3 regions of the Echinimonas agarilytica genome follow, and region 2 is predicted to be linked to each of the others. Evidence: predicted binding sites of a transcription regulator. Region 2 holds the regulator's gene; each other region holds the start of a gene.
The links. The regulator LexA, encoded in region 2, represses DNA repair genes until DNA is damaged. The targets are predictions, from matches to a motif close to TACTGTATNNNNATACAGTA.
Positions count from the first base shown of each region.

Region 1 (4,291 bases), on a different contig from region 2:
CATGCGCATTTGCCAAAACTGTTGCCGGCGATTTCAACCCGATCCATGATGCCGACGCAAAACGCTTCTGTGTTCCTGGCGATCTCATGTTCGCTTTGGTTCTGCAAGAATATGGCCTCAGCGAAAACATGACATTCCATTTTGAAGGGATGTTAGGCCCAGATAAGCCCATCGCATTGCCACAACAAACGTCATCTGAAATACTGCTCAAGGATGCTGAATCTGACAAGGTGTACTTGCGTGTAGAACGCTCGGGAGAGTCACGTCCATGCAAGGCGCTTGCCGAAACGTTATCACGCAGTTACGTTGAATTTTCTGGGCACAATTTCCCACACATTTTGGTGCCTTTAATGCGCCAAAACGGCGTTATGATCAATCCTCAACGCCCGCTTGTGATGTACGAGAAAATGTCATTTACCTTGAGCCGATTAGATTTCACCGATCCGGTGCTCACACTCGGGGAAACTACGCTATCAGTGGACGGCAAACGCGGTGATGCCCGGCTTCACTTTGAAATACACTGCAAAGGCGAGCATGTAGGCCACGGCCAGAAAAAACTACTGCTTAGCGGTCTTCGCCCTTTCTGTGCGGATCAGATCCAAAAAATGGAAGATGACTACGAAGCGCGTAAGCAACAATTCGTGAAAAAATAAATTAACGCATCATTTTGACCAACAGCGCGGGTTTAAATAACGCGCGCTCTTGCGAAAACCAAAGACTTCCCTCGAAATCTAAGCACACGGCTTCAACCTGTCCAAAGCCCTTTAAGCTTTTTAGCTCCAATACTTTGTATTCATCACTCAACAGCGCCATAAAAGGCTTAAGTGATGGCAAGCCATTGCTGTTGTAGCCCACCACGACATAACGCTTGCTCGCTTCATCGTAGTGTGCACCTGTGATCATACCGGGCAGATCATCAATTGTTGTCACCGGGGTCGCTTTCTGGTCAGGCTGAACAAGGTTAATTTCATAAACACGCGCGACATTGCTCTGCCAACTCTTTGAAAACACAACAAGCTTATTGCCATTAAAGGCTAAAGATTCAGCATCATAATCATGTGACATCATCGCAAGAGATTCAGTCGGATAGTCCGTGTACTCAAAACGCACTTGCCGGTATAGAGAGGGCTTCACCAAGGACATATCCAGTAGATCATGACGATAAATAGAATACTGCTTCACAAGCCCGCTATTGTTGCCAATGTCAGCGACGTATAAAAAGTCGTTGAATGCAGTCATCGCCTCCCAGTCATTGTTGTTCGCCTGGCTTTTATAACCTGCTAAGACATCACCACGGGCATTAATTTCATAGATAATGGCGGGGTGACCTGAATCATTCACAGTAAAAAGTCGGTCGTTCACACAGGCAAGGCCTGATGTTTCTTGCACTGCTTTAGGCAGCGACATTTGTTCTGTGATGCCGTAGTCCGCCAGCGCCCATTCGGCAGTCCACCCACAAGACGACCACATTGTCACGATGAACCACAGCGTTAGATGGTAAAAACTTGTCACAGAAAAATATCACTCAGCAAAACAGAACTCTTTTTAGATTAGCAGGTTAATTACCAGGAGGAGCACTATCATCCCATCTCTTTCGAGATATAAATTGCTGTACATATAAACAGTGGCTTGGTAGTTTATTAGTCGTTCTATCATCCAACTTGCCAGTGAGGAGAAATCATGGCTGTTGAAACTCGCTACGTCGTCGTGCGCAACGGCGAGGAGGTCAAAACGTTCGTGGACAAGAAATCGGCAGATGAATATGACCGCATGCTTGATATGGCTGCTGCCATGTCTGATCTGGTTCAGGCTTCCGGAGTGAAGCTCAAAGATGATGCATTGGAAGAGCTAGGCGTCTACCTAGCAACTCAACGAGAAGAGGTCCTCTACGCGTTACATGCGAAAAAGCGGCCCGTTGCGAAGAAACCTAAAGCAGAGCCCGAAAACGACGCGTAGTCGCGTCACAATCCGTTCTGTAATACGTTTATACAACAAAGGGCAGCTCATTGAGCTGCCCTTTTTTAATCAAACATTCATTGCAAAAAATCGATTACTTTTTCTTTTTCGCTTTCGCGTTTGGTAAATCCGTAATTGATCCTTCGTAGATCTCAGCAGCAAGGCCTACTGATTCATGAAGTGTTGGATGAGCATGAACCGTCAATGCGATGTCTTCCGCATCACAGCCCATTTCAATGGCCAAACACACTTCGCCAAGCAATTCGCCAGCATTCTTACCGACCATGGCACCACCGATAATACGGTCTGTGTCTTTGTCGAATATCAGCTTCGTCATACCTGACTCAGCATCAGAAGCAATTGCGCGGCCCGAAGCAGCCCAAGGGAAATTAGCTGTTTCGAAGTTAATGCCCTGTTCTTTCGCTTCTTTCTCAGTTAAACCAGCCCAAGCAACTTCTGGATGGGTATAAGCAATGGAAGGAATTAACTTCGGCTCGAAGAAGTGGTTCTTACCTGAGATATTCTCGGCAGCCACATGTCCTTCATGCACACCTTTGTGCGCCAACATAGGTTGACCGACGATGTCGCCAATGGCGTAAATGTTCGGAACATTGGTACGCATTTGCTTGTCAGTGTTAATGAAACCACGCTCATCCACTGCAATACCAGCTTTTTCAGCGTCTAACAATTTACCGTTTGGAGAACGGCCAACAGCAACTAACACTGCATCGTAACGAATCGCTGTATTCGGCGCATTCTTACCTTCAAAGCTAACGTAAATACCGTCATCTTTAGCTTCAACTGCTGTCACTTTAGTTTCGAGCATCAGGTTGAATTTGTTCTTGATTTCACGCGTATAGACTTTGACCATGTCTTTGTCTGCAGCTGGAATCAGTTGATCCATAAATTCAACAACTTCAATATTTGAACCCAATGCATCGTATACCGTACCCATTTCTAGGCCAATAATTCCGCCACCCAAGATCAGCATTTTCTCCGGAACAGTTTCCAGTTTAAGTGCATCTGTTGAGTCCCAAATACGTGGGTCATTGTGTGGAATAAATGGCAATTGAATTGGGCGTGAACCGGCCGCAATAATTGCATTGTCGAAGTTCACAGTAGTGACGCCATCAGGGCCTTCAACATCAATGCTATTGGCACCCGTAAATTTACCGTAGCCATTGACCACTTTAACTTTGCGCATTTTGGCCATGCCAGCTAAGCCGCCGGTCAACTTGCCAATGACTTTGTCTTTCCATACGCGAATTTTGTTGATGTCGGTTTTTGGCTCACCAAATACCACACCATGCTCAGCCATGTGCTTCGCATCTTCGATGACTTCAGCCACGTGAAGTAATGCTTTTGACGGAATACAACCGACATTCAAGCAAACCCCACCGAGAGTCTCGAAACGTTCAATAAGAACTGTTTCCATACCTAAATCAGCGCTTCGGAATGCTGCTGAGTAACCAGCAGGACCTGCACCAACAACCACAACTTGGGTTTTGATTTCGTTGCTCATTGCGACCTCAAATTTAATTTTTATATATCGGCTTTGCCGCTTTCGCCTATCGCGGGTACGAGGCAGTGGCAATATACCTTTTAGCTCACACTAACGTCAAAAGCCGGGCAAGCCCGGCTTCGATCTTGTTATTACATCACGAGTCGGCGGATATCGCTCATCACTTGGTTCAGAGTCGTGATGAAACGAGCACCAGCAGCCCCGTCGATCACGCGGTGATCGTACGACAATGCCAATGGCACCATCAATCGAGGCTGGAACTCTTTACCGTCCCATTTCGGCTTCATCTCTGAACGAGACACACCTAAAATAGCCACATCTGGCGCATTCACAATTGGTGTAAACTGCGTACCACCAATACCACCAAGACTTGAGATAGTGAAACAGCTACCTTGCATGTCAGCCGCAGTGAGCTTACCAGCACGTGCCTTCTTGCTGACTTCACCCAACTCTTTCGACAATTCAACAATGCCTTTTTTATCAACATCACGGAACACTGGCACCACAAGACCGTTCGGCGTATCGACGGCAACACCAATATTGATGTACTTCTTGAGGTATAAATGCTCTCCATCAGGATCCAAAGAGCTGTTAAAACGAGGGTGCTCTTCGAGCGCCTTCGCCGCAGCTTTCATCATGAATGCCAATGGCGTGACCTTGTAGCCCAGATCTTGCTTCGCTGCGATGGCATTTTGCTCTTTGCGGAAAGCTTCTAAATCTGTGATGTCAGCTTCATCAAATTGTGTCACATGTGGAATCGTGACCCAGTTGCGATGCAAGTTCGGGCCTGAAATTTTTTGAATTCGGCTCAGT
Region 1 covers NZ_JAMQGP010000001.1:918,900-923,190, reverse strand. Annotated here, with positions in the region: gene NAF29_RS03840 (DUF3581 family protein) at 1-653, shown strand, start outside; gene NAF29_RS03835 (SdiA-regulated domain-containing protein) at 655-1,476, opposite strand; gene NAF29_RS03830 (YebG family protein) at 1,681-1,956, shown strand; gene lpdA (dihydrolipoyl dehydrogenase) at 2,051-3,478, opposite strand; gene aceF (pyruvate dehydrogenase complex dihydrolipoyllysine-residue acetyltransferase) at 3,610-4,291, opposite strand, start outside.
Region 1: the regulator LexA is predicted to act here: its motif matches at 1,608-1,627, upstream of NAF29_RS03830 (YebG family protein).

Region 2 (4,291 bases):
AGTGCTGTCGCGCGCATCGATTAGCGCAGCAACCAGTGAAGGAATGATAAATACATGGATGATGTTATTGCGGTAATAAGTCATTACCACTTGACCATATTTATCCAGACTCACAACGTTGCCAAAGGTGTCTTTGGTCACGGTGAGTTTTTCTAGAGCGAGAGTTTGTTCTAGTAACTGCTGCCCCGTTTGCACTGGCACTGTGGTATTTTCGTGGTAAGGCGCATTGCGCGCTAGGCTTAAACATACATCCATAAATGTTGCGAGGCTTTGTTCGCTCAGCGCTCTTTTCTCGCAGCTCAGTAAGCTCAATGTGCTTAAAGTCAGGCCGTTGACGGCGGCCGAGTTGTTGATTTCGGTCATCACATTCTCAGCCAATGAGTTGACCGCTTGGGACATCCATTTGGGCCGGTCCTCCATACGTTCCTGGCGCCACTGCGGGGCGATTTTGGTGAGGTGTTCGTCGAGTGATACAGGCGTACCAAAATTGACAAAACCTTGTCCATAATTGCGCAGTTTGCCAATAATCTTCAGGCTGTTCCAAAGGCTTTCTTTTTCTTTATCTTCGCCTTTTAATTCCTTCAAATAGGTGGTGACTTCCATGACGTGCTCATACCCTAAATAGATAGGCACAAATACAATCGGCCGAGATTCAGAAACCAATTGGCTTTGAACTGTCATGGCGAACATACCGGTTTTAGGCGACAGCAATCTGCCCGTGCGGCTGCGACCCCCTTCGGTAAAATATTCGACAGGAAAGCCTTCTTTAATCAACCAACTCAAATACTCCCGAAACACGGTTGAATACAACTTGTTACCCCGGAATGAACGGCGAATAAAGAATGCTCCTCCGCGGCGAAATATTGGACCTGCCGGCCAGAAATTTAAGTTAATACCGGCTGCAATATGAGGGGGAACCAAGCCTTGTTGATAAATCACATAACTAAGCAGCATGTAATCCATATGGCTTCGGTGGCAAGGTACGTAGACGATTTCCTTCCCGGATTCAGCGAGTTGGCGTACCTGTTCCATGTTGTTGATGTTGATGCCGCCATAAATGCGGTTCCATAACCACGTCATGAAGCGATCTAATATCACCACCAAAGTATTAGAATACGTAGCAGCAATCTCCTTCATATACACTTGAGCTTGTGCGCGCATCTGCTCTTGTTTGCCCGGATCTGCATCGGTGATTTGCGCAATTGCTGGGTTTTTCGACAGCTCTTTAAACATGCGCTTATGATTCGGTAAACGAGGACCCGTAGAGGCCAAACGTTGACGATAAAAATGGGCGCGGGCCAAACGGGCAATACGGTGAGCACTTTTGTCATTGTCGCCAAAGCGCTCGGCAAATTCGTGTAATGATACAGGTGTGGCTAAACGCACGAAATGAGAGCGTCCAAGAAACAGAACCGTCCACGCTTTACGGAGCCAACCCGGGGTTGGGCGTTCGGCCAACCAAGACAATAATCCAGCTTTTGTCTTGCCGGGATTTCTCCCCCAAAAGTGCTGCACCGGCAGCAGCTGAATATCGAGTTCGGGGGAAGCCTTGTGAGCTTCCAACAAGGCGCGAAGCGCTTTTTTCAATCTAGTTTGGTGAGTCCTACCAAATCGCTTACCACTAATAAATAAAACAGACGGATGTGCGCTGTGACTATATGGACTGGGAAGGCCAGCTTTGGAGGTAATCTCAGCAAGCATCATGGTATCAACGGCAGAATCGTTCTCCATGACATAAACCACGGGCTGTTTGGTTTCAGCCAGCGTTTCAATCGCGTCAGAACAAATTGGACGCGTATGAACCAATAGTTTCAATGGCCACTTCATAATAGAGGCGAAGAACTTGGAGTGATGAATCATTTTTGAAGCTGCAAAGTAGGTACAAGAACCGCAATTATAACAAAGCTTGAAAACAATATTCTGTTGTTATTTTGTGTTGCGATCATGGCAATACTGTATTACTGTACAGTGGTACTGTATAAAACAACAGGCATAAAGATGCGACCTTTAACCCCAAGACAAGCTGAAATTTTTCAACTGATTAAAGACACAATTGATGCGACAGGCATGCCTCCAACACGAGCTGAAATTGCTCGCCAGTTGGGCTTTCGTAGCGCGAATGCTGCTGAAGAGCATCTAAAAGCCCTGGCACGAAAAGGCGTTATTGAAATACTTGCAGGTACCTCGCGAGGGATTCGAATTCTCGGCGAAGAAGCATCGAATGATGAGTCTGGCTTGCCGCTTATTGGTCAAGTTGCAGCAGGGGAGCCAATCTTAGCTCAAGAGCATGTTGAGTCACATTACGCAGTAGACCCATCGATGTTTAGTCCCAAGGCTGATTTTTTGTTACGTGTTCACGGCGATAGCATGAAAGACATTGGCATTCTTGATGGTGATTTGTTGGCCGTACATCGCACTCAAGTCGCACGAAATGGGCAAGTAGTAGTTGCCAGAGTTGAAGACGATGTCACGGTAAAGCGTTTACAACAAAAAGGGCATCACGTGACCTTGCTGGCAGAAAACGAAGACTTTGCACCAATCGAAGTCGATTTGAGAACGCAACCTTTTAATATTGAAGGGTTGGCCGTTGGTGTGATTCGTAATGGGAATTGGTTATGAAACATTTACTGCAGACAAAGATTAAACACCCGGGTGTTTGGCACCCAAATGGACTTAATACTGTTAAAACAGTGACATCTGGTCATGCATTTATTGATAGCGAGCTACCTAATGGTGGGTGGCAAAGTGGTCATATTTATGAAGTGTTGGCAGGCCAACACAGTGCCGTATTCTCACTGCTAAAACTGACTCTCAAAGCGTTAAGTCAGCAACGCCGGTGGTTGGTGTTACTCAATCCGCCTAAATGGGTTTTAGATGAAATCTCAGAGATGAAGGGCTTGCGACCTGAGCATTTACTGATTGTTCATGGCCGCCGCGAATCAGATACGCTTTGGGCCACTGAACAAGCGATGCGAAATGACAATGCAGCATGTATATTGGCATGGCCTGATTCTTTAGATGAGCGGGATATCAAGCGGCTAAAGCTTGCTTCTAAAGGAAAAAACGCATTGAGTTTTGTATTTCCTATGGAAGATACCACTGCAAGCTGCGGCTCTCAGTTAAAAATCATTGCTCATCAGCATAGTTCTGATGCCCAAAAAATAGTGCTTCCATGTTTGGAAAACAATCAGTTAGACGCAAGTAACGATAATCTGCATTAAATCTGCGTTTACTCTTGCTCAGAAAGAAGTCGAGCAAGAGAAGTAGATCACCTTTCTAACAATTAGTTTTTATCCATTGTTAAAAATATTTAACAATCGAATAAAAAACAACCAATTCAAAAACAGCTAGTTAGCTAAATTCCAGCAATAGAGCTTCTGCTCTATCTAATTGAATCTTAAGTTTGAAATACGGTTCTGCTAGAGAGATCTCTAGACTAAACCTAAGATTTACTTAATTCTTTAAATGTAACCAATAACGTTTTTATGTCTTCGGCATAATGCTGTCTACGTTATCTGATACCGCTCGTTTATCACGTGCTGGATGGAGGAATTAACGTGAGCGTTGTACGAAAAGGACTGTCTGCGGTTGTAGCCTTACTGATTCAAAGTAAAGTTATGGCAGAAGATATGCCGTTAAACCTGACCAAAGGCGTTACCGAAGTAAGCGGCCGTGTGTATGACCTACATATGACCATTTTTTACATTTGTTGTGTGATTGGCTTCATTGTGTTTGGCGCAATGTTTTACGCCATCATTAAACATCGTAAATCTAGAGGCGCTGTTGCCGCCAATTTCCATGAAAGCACCAAAATAGAAATATTGTGGACAGCAATTCCGCTTGTGATCCTCGTGGGTATGGCCATCCCAGCGACGAGCACGCTCATTGCAATGGAAAATACTGATGATGCCGATGTCACCATTCAAGTTACAGGAAGCCAGTGGAAGTGGCATTACCGTTATTTTGAGGATGACCTAGAATACTTCAGTGTACTGGCGACACCTCGCCAACAGATCGATAATAAACTCGAAAAAAGTGAGAATTACTTACTTGAAGTCGATCGGCCCCTCGTTATTCCCATCAACAAAAAAGTGCGTTTTTTAATGACCTCAGATGATGTGATTCATTCTTGGTGGGTCCCTGAATTTGCAGTTAAAAAAGACGCTAACCCCGGCTTTATTAATGAGGCTTGGACTAATGTACCCAAGCCCGGTATTTACCGAGGTCAATGTGCCGAGCTATGCGGCAAAGACCACGGGTTTATGCCCATCGTTGTGATTGCAAAAGAGCA
Region 2 covers NZ_JAMQGP010000008.1:41,097-45,387, reverse strand. Annotated here, with positions in the region: gene plsB (glycerol-3-phosphate 1-O-acyltransferase PlsB) at 1-1,860, opposite strand, end outside; gene lexA (transcriptional repressor LexA) at 1,999-2,619, shown strand; gene NAF29_RS14795 (SulA-like leucine-rich domain-containing protein) at 2,616-3,221, shown strand; gene coxB (cytochrome c oxidase subunit II) at 3,618-4,291, shown strand, end outside.

Region 3 (4,291 bases), on a different contig from region 2:
TGCCATGAGCCAAGAAATTGATGAAGTCACAGAAACATCTAGCAATTTAGGAGTAGTGGCGACAGAGCAAGATTCAATTTCTGTGCTGTGTCTTGTGCGTTCGCTACTCGACAGCGCTCGATTTAATTTACAACAAACCATTCAAGGTGTTTGGAAGCTAGCCGGTGCAGAAGTGGTGTTCAGCGGCGCTTACCCAGGATGGGCTCCAAACAATGACTCTGCAGTCATGGCGCTGGTTCGCACCACCTATGAAGAAGTTTTTCAGCGCAAGCCAGAGGTCATGGTAATTCACGCAGGCCTTGAGTGTGGTTTGTTCAAAACTGCCTACCCCAACTTAGATATGGTGTCGATTGGGCCGACTATTCGCTTTCCTCACTCGCCCGATGAAAAGGTACACATCGGTAGTGTTGATCTCTACTGGCAGCTACTGGTCAAAGTGCTCGAAGCTATTCCAGCAAAATAGTTCAGACGAACGGCCTTAGGGCCGTTTTTTATAGTCTTCGTGGCGCGTTGCTATGCTGCGTGTTTGATGCCATAGGCAGGGGTAAATCTAACTGCTGAGAAACCTCTGTTTGCAACCCCACCGACAAGCCAATGAGCCGAACACTTTTGCCTTTCGATCGCGACCAAGCTTCTGCTAATAATGGCTTAAAACATTCAAGTTCTGGAGCAGCCTGTTGGTGCTCTACCGTGGTTTGCCGAAAGTCGGAAAACTTGAGTTTCACACCACATTTAGCAATTCTAGCTCCTGCTCCAGCTCGCTCAATGCGACTCAGTAGTTCGTCAAACAAACCCGCCATGATTTGCTCGCAATCTTTTATCTGAGATACATCTTCGGGCAATGTGGTTTCCACTCCGATAGATTTGCGAGTACGGCTAGTGTTCACCTCACGATCATCTCGCCCAAAGCTTCGGTGGTGAAGCGATACGCCAAATTTACCAAATTGCTTGATGAGCGCATCCAGTTCCATTTTCTGAACATCCGCTGCCGTCTTTAAACCATATAAATGTAAACGCTCAAGCGTGGCTTTTCCCACACCGGGAATTTTCTCAAGAGCGAGGGTTTCAACAAATGGCGCAACATCATTTGGCGTAATCACATATTGGCCATTGGGTTTATTTAAGTCACTGGCAATTTTGGCCAGAAATTTATTCGGCGCAACACCTGCTGATGCGGTCAAATTGAGGGTCTGTTGAATGTCTGCGCGGATCTGCTGTGCAATCAAAGTCGCACTGCCGTGATGTAACGAACTGTCGGTTACGTCTAAATAGGCTTCGTCCAGCGACAGCGGTTCGATTAAGTCGGTATATTTGCGAAAAATCTCGTGGATTTGGGTCGACACATCTTTGTAAACCGACATGCGATGCTTCACCACTTTGAGCTGCGGACACAGACGTATCGCATGTGCAGTTGCCATAGCTGAGCGGACACCAAATCGCCGCGCTTCATAGTTGCAAGTGGCGATGACCCCACGGCGATCAGACGAACCGCCCACCGCAATCGGATGATTTTTAAGTTCAGGAAAATCCCGCATCTCCACGGCAGCAAAAAAGCAGTCCATATCAATGTGGATGATTTTACGTGAAGTCATTGTATTGAGCGTGCTAGCCATGACCACACTGTATACTTAAACAGTGTTAAATCCAACTACCTGAATCACTAATTTTCAATACTCAGCCGCGTATTTCCTGCAAATACAGAGGGGTTCTGGCACGGGTTAGTCTCAACAATTTAGTCAAATTGGCCATTCATCGTGTGCACGGTGAAATGTCCAGTCAGAATCACGAATACTCCGTCAGCGCAAGCAAGCTCAAATGTACCGATGGCATCAACTAACTTGCTTTCAGTCTGCTTGAAAGACTACTTATTTGATTGTTCTTCAGACGAGGTCATGGCGGCCATTTCGAGGCGCTTGGCGCGTCGCTTGGAATAGCGTTTGGCCACCAGCTGCAAATCTGCGCTTTTATCGCTCTCGTCCATAATCTCTAAACCTAACAAGGTTTCTACCAAGTCTTCTTGAGTGAGCACACCTACCATTTGTCCGTATTCATCAACAATCAGCAAAATGTGGCTACGTTTTTCAATAATTAAATCAAATGCATTGAACAACGGTGTGTTGTCGAGCACAGCAAATAGCTCTCGCTTAAAATCAGCAAGTTCTCGATGCCCATCTCCATTTGCATGCGCCAGTAACAAGTCGCTACGCATCACAAAGCCAGTCACACTCTCTTTGTCGTCGCTGTAAACTGGAATGCGCGAATATTGGGTTTTAGGCTGACCTTGTAAATACGCTTCAACCGTGAGGTGTTCATTCGCAGAGTAGACGACTACACGCGGTGTCATCACTTCACGGACTTTAGTGTCTTTAAAGCGCATCACACTTTGCAAAATACGCGCTTCGTGTTCTGCCAATTGGCCTTCTTGCTCGCTCACTTCAGCCATCACAACAAACTCGTTGCGAGTGAGCCCTTTGCGATCGATTTTTGTGCCCATCATACGGGTGATAAAATCAGCCATTTTAATGAAGGGATACATGGCGATAATCATGTAGTGCAAACAAAGTGAGGTAATACCAGCAAGCTGTCGCCAATATTGTGCGCCAAGAGTTTTAGGAATGATTTCAGAAAACACTAAGATGAGAAAGGTCAGCACGGCCGAGAACACACCGATGTATGCGTCGCCAAACACATGGGTTGCCTGAGCTCCAGCTCCCGCAGCTCCAATAGTATGAGCAATAGTGTTGAGGGTTAAAATGGCAGCAAGCGGGTTATTAATATTGTCTTTAAATTTGCGTAGCAGCGTTCCGCTGCGCTTTTCTTCTTTTTCTAACAGCGCAATATGTGGCGTGGTCACACTGAGTAATACCGCCTCAAAAATAGAACACAAAAAAGACACCGCAACGGCTAAAACAACAAATAGAATCAACAGACTCATTAGGTAAAATTTTCCTCAAGGCGACACTCACAGCAATGCGGTTCGCGAAATCATATGTCGTCAAAAAACGATCTTCACTGTACAAACGAATGGCGTTTGAGTCACGCACATGCATTTGTTTAAATACGATTAATGCTCATGCCTAGTTTATTCTGGCTAAATGGCTGTTCCAGTTGGGCTCTCTTCGCTAAACACCGAATTTACTCTCATTTAACCTGCCAAAATGCGGCTAGCATCTCATTCTAATATTGTGGCTCAATCTTAGAATTTAAACTCAACATGATAAAATATCTTAGCTTTTTAAGTGCTTGTGCACTGCTATCTGGCTGCTCGGTTCAACGAGACGTCAGTAGCAACCCTATCGTTCCCCAAACAGACTACTTTGTTTATCAAAACCCTATATCTCAAGGCATTGATCCTCAAGGCTTAAGAGACTGCCAGGTATTGCGAGATGGCGATTGGTGGTACATGACAGGGACTGCATATCCGCATTGGCAACGCCAAGAAACAACGGGCGATGAGACAACGTTTAACCCTGGAGTTCCACTTTACCGGTCCAAAAACCTGACAGAGTGGGAATTTGTAAACACCATTGTGCCACGTGGCGACAAAACAGATTGGTACTATCGTCGTTTTTGGGCTCCTGAAATACAAAACATAGGCGGCAAGTACTATGCGCTATTTAATGCACACAATCGAGACATAGGCATTAAAGGTCAGCACCCGGGCTATGCTGTCGCAGACAATATCACCGGGCCATATGAAGTCGTCACCAAAGAGGCACCATTAACCCATGGTAACGACCTGACGTTTTTTGAAGATAAAGACGGCAAGGTATGGGCATTTTGGAATCGAGGGCGGGAATTTGGCATTGGCTTTGCTCAAATTGATTTGGCGACAGGTAAATTTTTAACCGAACCTCAATCCGCCATTAGACCGGGCAAAGTTGATTGGGCCTACAATGCAGACGGCTCTATCGTGCAAGAACCGAATTACGATGGCTCTGCTCTCAAAAACAAAATAGAAAAGTTCTACAGTTGGGACTCCATTGGCATTGAAGGCGCTTATGTCATTGAAAATGAAGGGACCTACTATTTGTTCTATTCAAGTTGGACGCGCGGCTACGAGATTGGCTACGCCACAGCATCAAACATTACCGGGCCTTGGACCAAACATGACCAAAATCCTTTTTACGGAGCAATGAATCAAGAACTGGCAAAGAAACGCGGTTTTGAGTACACCGGAAACCCAGAAAATCCTTTTGACCAAGTGGGCCACAATGAGGTTTTCACCGGTCCGGACGGTCGCCTTTGGCTATCTGCCCACGGTATTATTCCGGGGAAGAACCCTACACTC
Region 3 covers NZ_JAMQGP010000004.1:290,455-294,745, forward strand. Annotated here, with positions in the region: gene NAF29_RS11335 (aminoacyl-histidine dipeptidase) at 1-463, shown strand, start outside; gene dinB (DNA polymerase IV) at 492-1,613, opposite strand; gene NAF29_RS11345 (CNNM domain-containing protein) at 1,862-2,935, opposite strand; gene NAF29_RS11350 (glycoside hydrolase family 43 protein) at 3,215-4,291, shown strand, end outside.
Region 3: the regulator LexA is predicted to act here: its motif matches at 1,619-1,638, upstream of dinB (DNA polymerase IV).